DNA from 3 places in the Thermorhabdus hydrogeniformans genome. Region 1 is predicted to be linked to each of the others. Evidence: riboswitches for the same ligand, from Rfam matches in the RefSeq annotation. Region 1 holds a riboswitch; each other region holds the start of a gene.
What was found. Region 1 has a riboswitch for cyclic di-GMP ahead of ACKX14_RS15220 (helix-turn-helix domain-containing protein). Riboswitches for the same ligand answer to the same signal wherever they lie in the genome.

Region 2: it holds a riboswitch for cyclic di-GMP, as region 1 does, so the genes downstream of both, ACKX14_RS10970 (HU family DNA-binding protein) here and ACKX14_RS15220 (helix-turn-helix domain-containing protein) in region 1, are expected to answer to the same signal.
Region 3: it holds a riboswitch for cyclic di-GMP, as region 1 does, so the genes downstream of both, flgB (flagellar basal body rod protein FlgB) here and ACKX14_RS15220 (helix-turn-helix domain-containing protein) in region 1, are expected to answer to the same signal.

Annotation. Positions count from the first base shown of each region.
Region 1 covers NZ_JBJYKD010000056.1:2,238-5,508, reverse strand. The annotation lists gene ACKX14_RS15240 (YrpD family protein) at 1-74, opposite strand, end outside; gene ACKX14_RS15235 (group II intron maturase-specific domain-containing protein) at 390-611, opposite strand; partial or broken gene ACKX14_RS15230 (group II intron reverse transcriptase/maturase) at 806-982, opposite strand; gene ACKX14_RS15225 (hypothetical protein) at 1,271-1,495, opposite strand; cyclic di-GMP riboswitch class I at 1,775-1,862, shown strand; gene ACKX14_RS15220 (helix-turn-helix domain-containing protein) at 1,996-2,259, shown strand; gene ACKX14_RS15215 (sigma-70 family RNA polymerase sigma factor) at 2,336-2,773, shown strand; gene ACKX14_RS15210 (hypothetical protein) at 2,825-3,154, shown strand.
Region 2 covers NZ_JBJYKD010000022.1:36,576-39,846, reverse strand. The annotation lists gene ACKX14_RS10980 (ECF transporter S component) at 1-27, opposite strand, end outside; gene ACKX14_RS10975 (transcription repressor NadR) at 151-660, opposite strand; cyclic di-GMP riboswitch class I at 931-1,013, shown strand; gene ACKX14_RS10970 (HU family DNA-binding protein) at 1,224-1,493, shown strand; gene ACKX14_RS10965 (hypothetical protein) at 1,630-1,860, shown strand; gene mobA (molybdenum cofactor guanylyltransferase) at 1,844-2,485, shown strand; gene ACKX14_RS10955 (ArsR/SmtB family transcription factor) at 2,576-2,896, shown strand; gene ACKX14_RS10950 (permease) at 2,957-3,271, shown strand, end outside.
Region 3 covers NZ_JBJYKD010000009.1:66,196-69,466, forward strand. The annotation lists gene fliF (flagellar basal-body MS-ring/collar protein FliF) at 1-458, opposite strand, end outside; gene fliE (flagellar hook-basal body complex protein FliE) at 478-765, opposite strand; gene flgC (flagellar basal body rod protein FlgC) at 794-1,231, opposite strand; gene flgB (flagellar basal body rod protein FlgB) at 1,233-1,619, opposite strand; cyclic di-GMP riboswitch class I at 1,807-1,897, opposite strand; gene codY (GTP-sensing pleiotropic transcriptional regulator CodY) at 1,991-2,776, opposite strand; gene hslU (ATP-dependent protease ATPase subunit HslU) at 2,809-3,271, opposite strand, start outside.

The DNA of each region.
Region 1 (3,271 bases):
ACACTATTTTTTAATAATAGAGCTAACACAAAATAAGTAACGATAGCTAAAGAAATAGTAGCCATCCTCCTCATTAAGTTACCCCCCTAGTTTAATATTTGTATTTAAATTTATTTGATAAAATATTCTCCGCAGTTTCCTGATTTCCTTCCATCTTTGTCCAACTGGCGGTTTTTCCGGTCCAACTGGCGGAAAATCGCGTCTGAACGGCGGAAAATAGCCCCATCGGCTAACGGTCGCTGCTGACAGCCACATGTATATTTTCGCCGCCGAAGCTCGCCCATGCCGTTAGAGTGAAGGGCTGGAGCTCCCAGCCCCTCCTCATCAAACCGTACGTGAGGTTCTCCCTCATACGGCTTTCCAATATTCTTCTTCCTTCAGCATTCGAACTATGCAGATAGAAGTTTTAGTCCCATGTTTTTGAAAAGTGCACATAGTTTCAGGAAATCTCTTCTTTTCCTGCGGTGCCTCTTTTCGTTATACCATACAGCAAGTTTAGTATGGATGTATTTGTCTAATTGCCATAGTTTATCCCATCTTGAGCGGTGGTAATAGTTACGCCATCCGGTGATTTTCCTGTTAAGTGTCTGGATAATAATATTCCCGGCCATCCAGTCTTTTACATTTTACCATCCTGTTATGGTACCCAAGGAAATCGAAGCCATTCTTGCCCTCCCACATTGATACTATCCTTGTCTTTTCATTGGGACTCCCAAGTTCACTTTCTTTGAATTCTCCTCCTATCATGATGCCTGCTTTCAGCCATCTCGACCAGTTTCATAAGTTTATCGTGATTTATGTTGTCTAGGTTTTCGGCTATTTCGTTTAGTACTGTTTCTACTCCTATTTCTTCTATCTTGGCAATGGTTTGGCCATCGATACCGGCACTTCCGGCATTCTCTTTTACGTTGAACCACGCTTTCCATAGTATGTCTTTTCTCCAAAGCTTGTCGTATAGTGCATGAAATCTTCTGGTTCTGCTTCCCCCTCAGACTCCCTCCCTACAGAATAGCAACTTCACCCTTTTGGCTTATATGCTTTCTCTTTACGGTTTCCCGTGCAGGGTAGGGCCTCCCCAGTTCCGCAATCTACTGTAACTTCATACCGTCTCCCCTACGCCGGAGGATTCCTCTGTGTTGCATCCAAGTTCTTCACACATTCCATGGGCTTCGCCCATACGCCAGAGGCTCGCCATCCTCTGTTCTCCCATATGGGTTTTCTAACAGCGCTGCAGAGTTCACTTTATGTTACGGTCTGAAGTCTTGCATATTCAGGGCGCTTTGACCGTATCATTTCTGACACAACCAGCCCTGAAGCTAACCGGCCCCTTGGCGGCTACCGGTACCGGACTTTCACCGGCAAGCAAATTGCGGCTTTGCTGGGCACGCGGCACACTAAAAAAAGCCGAGTTTTTTGCGCGGCTGTGTTTATTTAATGCTTCAAGAAAGCCTTCCTGTTTCCCTCTTTCTTCGGCATACTTGAACACATTTAGCATTCTAAATTCCTCCCATAATCTGTCAAGGGTTTCTAAATTTGTATGGCTTTTTGTGTAATTTCTTTGACGTCTTCTTTTTTGAATTTCCTCCCCCATAAGAACAACTGGCGGATTTTCCGGTACAACTGGCGGTTTTTTGGGTATGAACGGCGTAGCGGTTTTTTGGCCGTTTATAACCGAAATTCCGCCGGTTAGCCCCTGAAAAGCGCCAGTTGGACCGGGTAAGCAGGAAATTTAAGTAATATGTGGAATAAATAAACAGTGGAAAAAGAAAAAACTCGGTGATAACGGCAAACTCATCGAAAGGTGGGGGCGCAAAACCATAGGGTCTAAGGCGCTGTTGCGCTATGACAGCCTGGCTGCCGCTGAATCTGATGGATAAGCCTGCTTTCTTTCGAGAGCGGGTTTTTTTGTCACTTCACCAAACGATATAAAAACGCGCCGGAGCCTTAGAACGGGTTTTTTGTGAACCATTTTCATTGGAAAAGGGGGGCTTTAGGTTGCATAACAGACCAAAACTGAAGGATTTGATACGCAGGGCGAAAAACGGCGACGAGGAGGCCGCCCACCAGGTGGTTGACCGGTTTAAGGCTATTGTAAAAAAATACACACGCCGCCTGGGGGATGAAGACGCGGGAGCGGACCTGACGGAATGGATATTGAACGCTATAAAAAACTACAGGCCAAACACGACCTGGGGAAGAGACGAACTAAGCCGGTATATCAGGAATAATGGGGGTAAAAAATTTTTTAAAAAAAACTGACAGGGAGGTTATAAAAATCGACCCTTATTAACTCTTTTATATATAGAGGACTTGCCCGGTAAACAAAGAGGGGGAGGTGAAAACATGGGCTCACATCCAGGATGTCATTGAGCCTGATCTCGAGGAAATCAGGATTACGGCATGGCTTTTGACCGGATTGCGTCATGAGGCGAACCGCCTGGTCAGAAAACAAAAACATCTGCGGGAGCACGAATTGTTTATTTTAAATCAAAAGATTAACGATGATGCCGGAAATGAGATAGTGGAACTAATCGATACGATTGCGGATAAAACCGATACGCTGGCCGAAGCCGAAGACCGGATTTTTATTCTGGAAATTCTGTCGCTCCTGACGCCGCGCCAGCAAAAGGTAATAAAAGCTACGGTGTTTGAAGATTTGACGGAAAAGGAGGTTGCCGAAAATTTGGGAATATCCCAGCCGGCAGTTAGCGTGATAAAGAATAGGGCTCTGAAAAAGCTGAAAAAACATTTATCTCAATTTGATTTATCTTAATATACAGACCCGGCGGCTGAATTAATCCGTTTAAAAGTGAGGTGAAATCCCGTGCAGGACCAGTTCACTTACTCCTCTCTCGGTACCTTAACCGGCGCCGTTACCGCCACCGTGATGGTGGTGGAATTTCTTAAAGAATCCGGATGCTTCAAGCTGATCCGGACCCGATGGCTTGTATTTCTCGTTGCACAATCAATTGTAATGATTACCAGCATTGCCCGGCATGAGTTCAGCATCATAAACATTCCGCTTATTTTTCTCAACGGCCTGCTGGTGACCACGTCGGCCATGGGGAGCTGGCACATATTAAGCGACAGCATGTTCAACTTCCCAAGAGAAAAGGATATATCCCGGGAAACCAGACGGCCTGGCTGCGGCTAGATGGTCTGCGCAAATCCCTTGGAGTAATTACGCAATCTCAAATACAATTTCCTTACAAATAATATTTTTTGTAAATTCTTCTTTTTTGTTTCGGTAATTTCGAATGTGTATCTTTAC
Region 2 (3,271 bases), on a different contig from region 1:
TCCGGTTACCATGCTTTTTGTCTTCACGGCTGTTGCTCCTTTCAAGGATATGTGATCTGGCTGCCGGTACGCCGCAGACCCAAATCATATCCGGGATTTGGTTTAATTATACTGCATATACACCTGTATAGTCAATAGTTTATAAAAAAATTATTTTAAAAGGATACCCTTTTTTCGGAGCACATCTTCAGCCATTTTTATGGAGTCTTCATTTAGAGCTTCCACCGTATGAAGGTGCACGCCTCCGGTCAGCCTGGAAAGCAGGGTGGCTCCGTGTCTTTTCACCTTTTCCATAAACTCTTCCACATCGGAAGAGTTTTTAAGCATGAGCATACCGTGAAGTTCCCCGTACAGGGGATGTTCCACGATCACGTCCAGCACTCTGCAACCGCATTCTATAAATGTCATGAGCTCGTCTCTCGTCTCGGCATCACCGTGCCTCACGGCGACCTTCTTTGCTATGAGGGGCACGGGTTCCGCCGCCATGTATCCCCGGGATGTGGCGATTATATCGTTTCCCGAAGCCCTGAGGATGGCGATGTCCTGCACGATTATCTGACGGGTTACCCCAAACATCTTTGCAAGCTCGCCGCCGGATAGCGGCCTTTTTTCCGCCTTTAAAAGGTCCAGGATCCTTGCCCTGCGTTCATCGGCGCTCATTTTTCAGTCCTCCAGTTTCTAATGCTGTTTATCCACCGCCGCTTAAAAAAGTTAAGCTTCTTCCTCTGCCGGTTTTGTCACATTCCATGATTTTAGTATAATGCGCCGTATAAAATATTGCAACAGAATTGCCGTTCATCTCCCGCCAAAAATTCGCGAGGGAAGATACCTTGAATTTATATTGGTGTAATTTTAAAATTTTTATCGAAAAAAGAAGGATTTTCCATTTTAATGTCGAATGGTAAAATAAAGAAAAATATAATGAGAGGATACCGAAAAGGGCAAACCTGTCGAAAGACAGGGACGCAAAGCCACGGGTCTAAGGCGCAAGCTATGACAGCCGGGCTGCCGAAGTATCGAATTTAAAGGTACTTCTGTGCCCTTGCGGTACGGAAGTTTTTTATTTTACATTGCAGGTGCAAAAAAATTAAAATGCCTGGAAACCGGAAAACGGCCACGCTTCCTGCCGGAAGAAGATATACTTTGAGCCGGCTCTGGAGCCGGCGGCGCTAAAAATTTGAGCGGAGCAAAAGTAAGTTGGATAAGAAAAGGAGGTCTGAGTTATGAACAAAGCCGAACTTGTGGCGGCCGTGGCGGAGAAGGCCGGTATGACTCAAAAGGATACCGCCAGAGTCATTAACGAGTTTATAAACGTGGTCTCGGAAGCCATGAGTAAAAGAGAGATTGTAAGAATAGTAAATTTTGGTACTTTTAAAGTGCGCGAACGTGCGGCGAGGACCGGCAGAAACCCGGTGACGGGTAAAAAAATGCAGATTCCCGCACGGGCGGTTCCGGTGTTTACACCCGGAAAAATGTTAAAAAAGAGTACATAACAGAAAAAGAGGAGAAATTTTTCAGGCAGTAAGAATGGCCGTTTTCCATCCTGCTCCTTTTTGAACCACCTTTTGAACCACAGGATGGGCAAATCCCCCCTTAAAATAAATAAATTCCCTTTCTAAAAACGGCGGAATGTTATTCTGCCGTTTTTTTTACACTTGTATATTGATATTTCTTGGAGCATGGTCTACACTTAAAATACCGATGTTCCTTTTTGAGATGTCAGCCCTGGGTTACGAATTTGCCGTTACCCGATGGATCGTAGATGTGGCGGGGGTAATCATCATTTCCGCCTTAATCGACAGGCTGATGAGTATTGAAGAAAAGAAGGAGATCTATCAAAAACATGCGGTTGAATTTTGATATGTGTCGGGAGAAAATGGCTTGCTCGGCGGTTGTTTTATGCGGGGGTAAGTCTTCAAGGATCGGAGTAAAAAACAAAGCACTGCTGAAAATCGGGGGTTTGACCATTATTGAAAGAATATATTCCGTACTGGCGCCTATATTTGATGAGGTTTTTATTGTGGCAAACAGCCCGGCAGAACTGCTTGATTTAAACCCGGAATTCAGTATATATACTGATGAAACGGAAAGCCGAGGGCCATTGAGCGGGATTTATACGGGATTAATAAAAATGAAGGGTGAAGCGGGTTTTTTTTGTGCCTGCGATATGCCCTTTTTAAATGAGGAATTAATAAAATACTTGATTAAATCAAGCGCAGGGTGGGATGTGACCTGCCCCAGAAAGGACAATTACGTGGAACCTCTTCATTCCGTGTACAGAAAGACATGTATCGAACAAATTAAAAAGCTGCTGAACTCCCCGGGCGCGGCTAAAGTCCAGAGCCTGTACCGGCAGGTTAAAACCAATTTTGTCGATATAAAAAATCTGCCCTGCAAAACGGGCCCGTATGATTTTTTTAACGTTAACACGTGGGAGGATTACCGAAAAGCAATAGAAATATATGAATTAATAAATGACAGGTGACGATGCGGGATTATTGACACTGTACTAACTATATGCTAATATAGGAATATAGCCAACATAATATTTATTGCCGGTGAGGAGATGATACAGATGCCGCGTGATATTTACGAAGTCAGGTCATCCGTTTTTAAAGCACTTGCACACCCCACAAGGCTCAAAATCCTGGACCTTCTTGGGTCGGCGGAAGAACTTTGCGTATGCGAAATTGTGAAAGAGCTGCAGATTGATCAGCCTACGGTTTCAAAGCATTTGTCCATATTAAAGAATGCCGGCATAATTGATAGCCGTAAAGAGGGCCTTATGGTTTTATATAAGCTAAGGATTCCATGTGTGCAGGACTTTTTCCGCTGCGTCGATAACATCATTAAAGAGGATATTACGGCTAAAATCGGATTTTTCACAGACTCATAATTATCGGTTTATACTGCGATTTCACATGAGCAAAGTTAAAATTTTAAAGGGGAGAAAATTATGCAGACCTGGAAAAAATTTGTTATAATTGTAGGCGTATTCCTGGCGGCCTATTATATGCCGCTTACAAGCCACAGATTTACCGGTGCAGTACTTGAATCCTTATATATGCTTCAGGATTACGCGAGGCTTCATGTTCTTACATGCCTTATCCCCGCACTTTTCATAGCCGGCGCCATCGCCAATTTTATATCACAGGAAGCAGTTATTAAGTATTTTGGCAGCGAGGCAAAAAAGTGGGTTTCATACGCCGTGGCATCGGTATCCGGGACAATTCTTGCGGTTTGTTCCTGCACTGTACTGCCCCTTTTTGCA
Region 3 (3,271 bases), on a different contig from region 1:
CTCGCCGTCTCGACCTGCGCCATTTCTTCGATGGTCCTTACAAGTTCGCCCTCTAGAGCCTGATTGTATTGTATCTGTCTTTCCCAATCGGTGACGCCGAGCCTGGTTTTGTTAAAGACATCGCTAAAACCAATTGTGCCGCCTTTGGGCAGACCCTCTTGGGCCAGCTGTAATCTCGTTTTATAAACAAGCTTGGGGTCTACGAGAATTGACTTGCCACCGTCTTCGATTTTGTAGGGGATTTTCATGTCATCGAGTTTTTTAATAATTTCTCCCGCATCTTTGACATCCAGGTTGGTATAAAGCGGGGCGTACACAGGCCTGCTCACGAAATAAGTTATAAAGCCTATTGCGGCGATTGCAAAAAAAGCGCTTAACAACAGCTTTACCTTTTGCGCCCTATTTCTGCTCTGCCAGAAATCGCTCACCTGCTGCCGTAACTTGTTTATAAACTCCATTTACTTCCACCTTCGCCCGCTATACCTGCATTCTCATGATTTCCTGGTATGCTTCAATCGCCTTATTCCGTATCTGCAGAGTGAGTTCCAAAGAGAGCCTTGCCTTTTCGCCGGCAATTATTACATCATGTATGTTTATTTCATTTCCTTGGATGAGTTCATTCAAAGCCCGGTCGTAGTTTTGCTGCAATGTGTTTGCCGATTCCAAGGCCTCTTTTAAAACGTCCTGAAAGGATTTCTGCCCCTGTTCTTTTATAGCCCCTGCAAAGACGCCTGGCGTAGTTTCGTTGATCCTGGAAATGTTCAAAGGCTCATCTCCCTCCTATTGCTTGTCCTTATACCTTTCCTATTTCCATGGCTTTTGTTATCATGCTTTTTGCGGTATTTATCGCCGTCACGTTGGCTTCATAGCTTCTTGCGGCGGATATCATGTCCACCATTTCGGTTACTATATTGACGTTGGGCATCCTCACGTACCCATTCTGGTCCGCGTCCGGATGAGTTGGATCATACACAAGTTTAAAGGGAGCAGGGTCCTTTTCCACAGCCACAACCCTGACACCTTTTCCCACATCCATAGATCTTGTCAGAATATCTTCAAAAGAAAACTCATTTCTCCTTTCCTGGAAAATCACCCTTTCTCTGCGATAAGGTCCTCCTTCGGGGGTTCGTGTGGTAGTTGCATTGGCTATGTTGTTTGATATGACATCCATTCTGAGCCTTTGGGCGGTGAGGCCGGAAGCGCTGATATCTAAAGAATCAAACAAGCCCAATTTACTTCCTCCCCTCGTTAATAGCGGTTTGCATCAATTTTAACTTTCTCTGAATCTGATCCGCCAGAAGGTTATATGAAAGGGCGTTTTTTGTCAGTTCCACCATTTCCTTTTCAATATCAACATTGTTCTGATCGTTTCTAAACGTGGTTTCGTCTTGTCTTATAACCTCTGGCTCCAAATTATCTAGAGAATTGATTTTTGCAATATGTCTCGGATTGGTCGTCTTTAAATCAAGATTTCTTCCATCAGTTTTATCCTTTATAGCCTGCCTTAGGTATTCTTCAAAATAAACGTCAGACCTCTTAAACCCAGGCGTATCCGCATTGGCTATGTTGTTGGCAAGCACTTGGTTTCGAAGCCATTTTGCATCCAGCAATCTTTCCATCAATGAAATATCTCCGAATAAGTTCATATATAAATCACCTTCTTTTTTTCGACTTTTTTTTACCTTGTTTGCGTATTATTACTAAATTCGCCAAAAAAATGGAAATTCCTTTTTTGATAAATAATATTATGGTGATTTTATAAAAAAAATCTATCCTGCAAAAAGATAGAATCCCCTTTTCTATCCTTTCAGCAGCCTAGCCGGCATAGCGCTTTACGCGCGCCTTAGCCCCACGGCTTTGCGACCTTTCCTTTCGGTAAAGTTTGCCTTTTTAGGGATAATTTATTAATTTGGCTAATATACATTTTAGACAAAAATCGATAAAATCCTCCTTGTTAATAAAAAAAATGCGTGAAATTCTTCACGCATTTTTAAGCCCTTACTTTTTTGAGCTCTTCCAGGAGCTTATCGTTTAAAATCTTTATATACGTTCCCTTCATGCCAAGAGAACGCGATTCAATAACCCCCGCGCTTTCAAATTTCCGTAGGGCATTGACGATGACCGACCTGGTGATTCCAACTCTGTCGGCTATCTTGCTGGCCACCAATAACCCTTCGTTGCCGTCCAGTTCCTCAAAAATATGTTCCACCGCTTCCAGCTCAGAAAAAGACAGTGTTCCGATGGCCAGCTGTACGACGGCTTTTTTACGGGCTTCTTCTTCTATTTCTTCGCTCTTTGATCTCAATATTTCCATTCCCACCACGGTGGCGCTGTATTCGGCCAGCACCAGATCTTCGTCGGTGAATTTTTCTCCGAATCTGGCCAGCACCAGCGTCCCCAATCTCTCGCCCCCGCCGTTTATTGGCACAATGGTTGTCAATTTCTCCGGATGGGTGCATTTGGTGTCATTATCAAAAACGCACTCCAGAGTTTCATGGGGCAAATTGGATCTGGTCTCATGGATTTCCAGAAGCTTGTCGTTGTACTCTTTGGGAAACATCTTCTCCTGCAAAACCTCTTCCTGGACCGCATCACAGTCATAATCTTCCATCAGATAATAGCCCAGGACCTTTCCTTTGCGGCTCGCCACGTAGGCATTGGCGGATAACACCTCTCCAAGGGTTTTGCAAACTTCATTGAAATCTACGGGGTAACCCGCGGATCTCTGCAGCAATTTGTTGATTCTCCTTGTTTTTTCCAGTAGACTTTCACTCATTGTTTTTCCTCCTTTTGGTAATTTATTATAATTTACAAAATATACATACTTAGGTCTTTATCTTTGATTATATGTTTCAGTTTTTCACTGACAAAATTTCTGTCAATGGTTATTTCGCTCTGGGTTAATTTTAATTCCGGAGCGTTAAAAGAAATATCTTCCAGCAATTTTTCCATCACTGTATGAAGCCTTCTGGCACCGATGTTTTCCGACTGCTGGTTGACATATGTTGCCACTTTTACGATTTCATCAATAGCATCGTCTGTAAAATGGATTTTTATACCTTCTGTTTCGATCAATGCAGTATATTGTTTAATTAGAGAATTTTTAGGTTCTATTAAAATCTTCTTTAAATCCTCTTCAGTCAGGCTCTTCAGTTCTACACGGATGGGAAATCTGCCCTGCAATTCCGGTATGAGGTCGGAAGGCTTAGAAATATGGAATGCACCCGCAGCTATAAACAATATATGGTCTGTCTTTACTGGTCCGTATTTG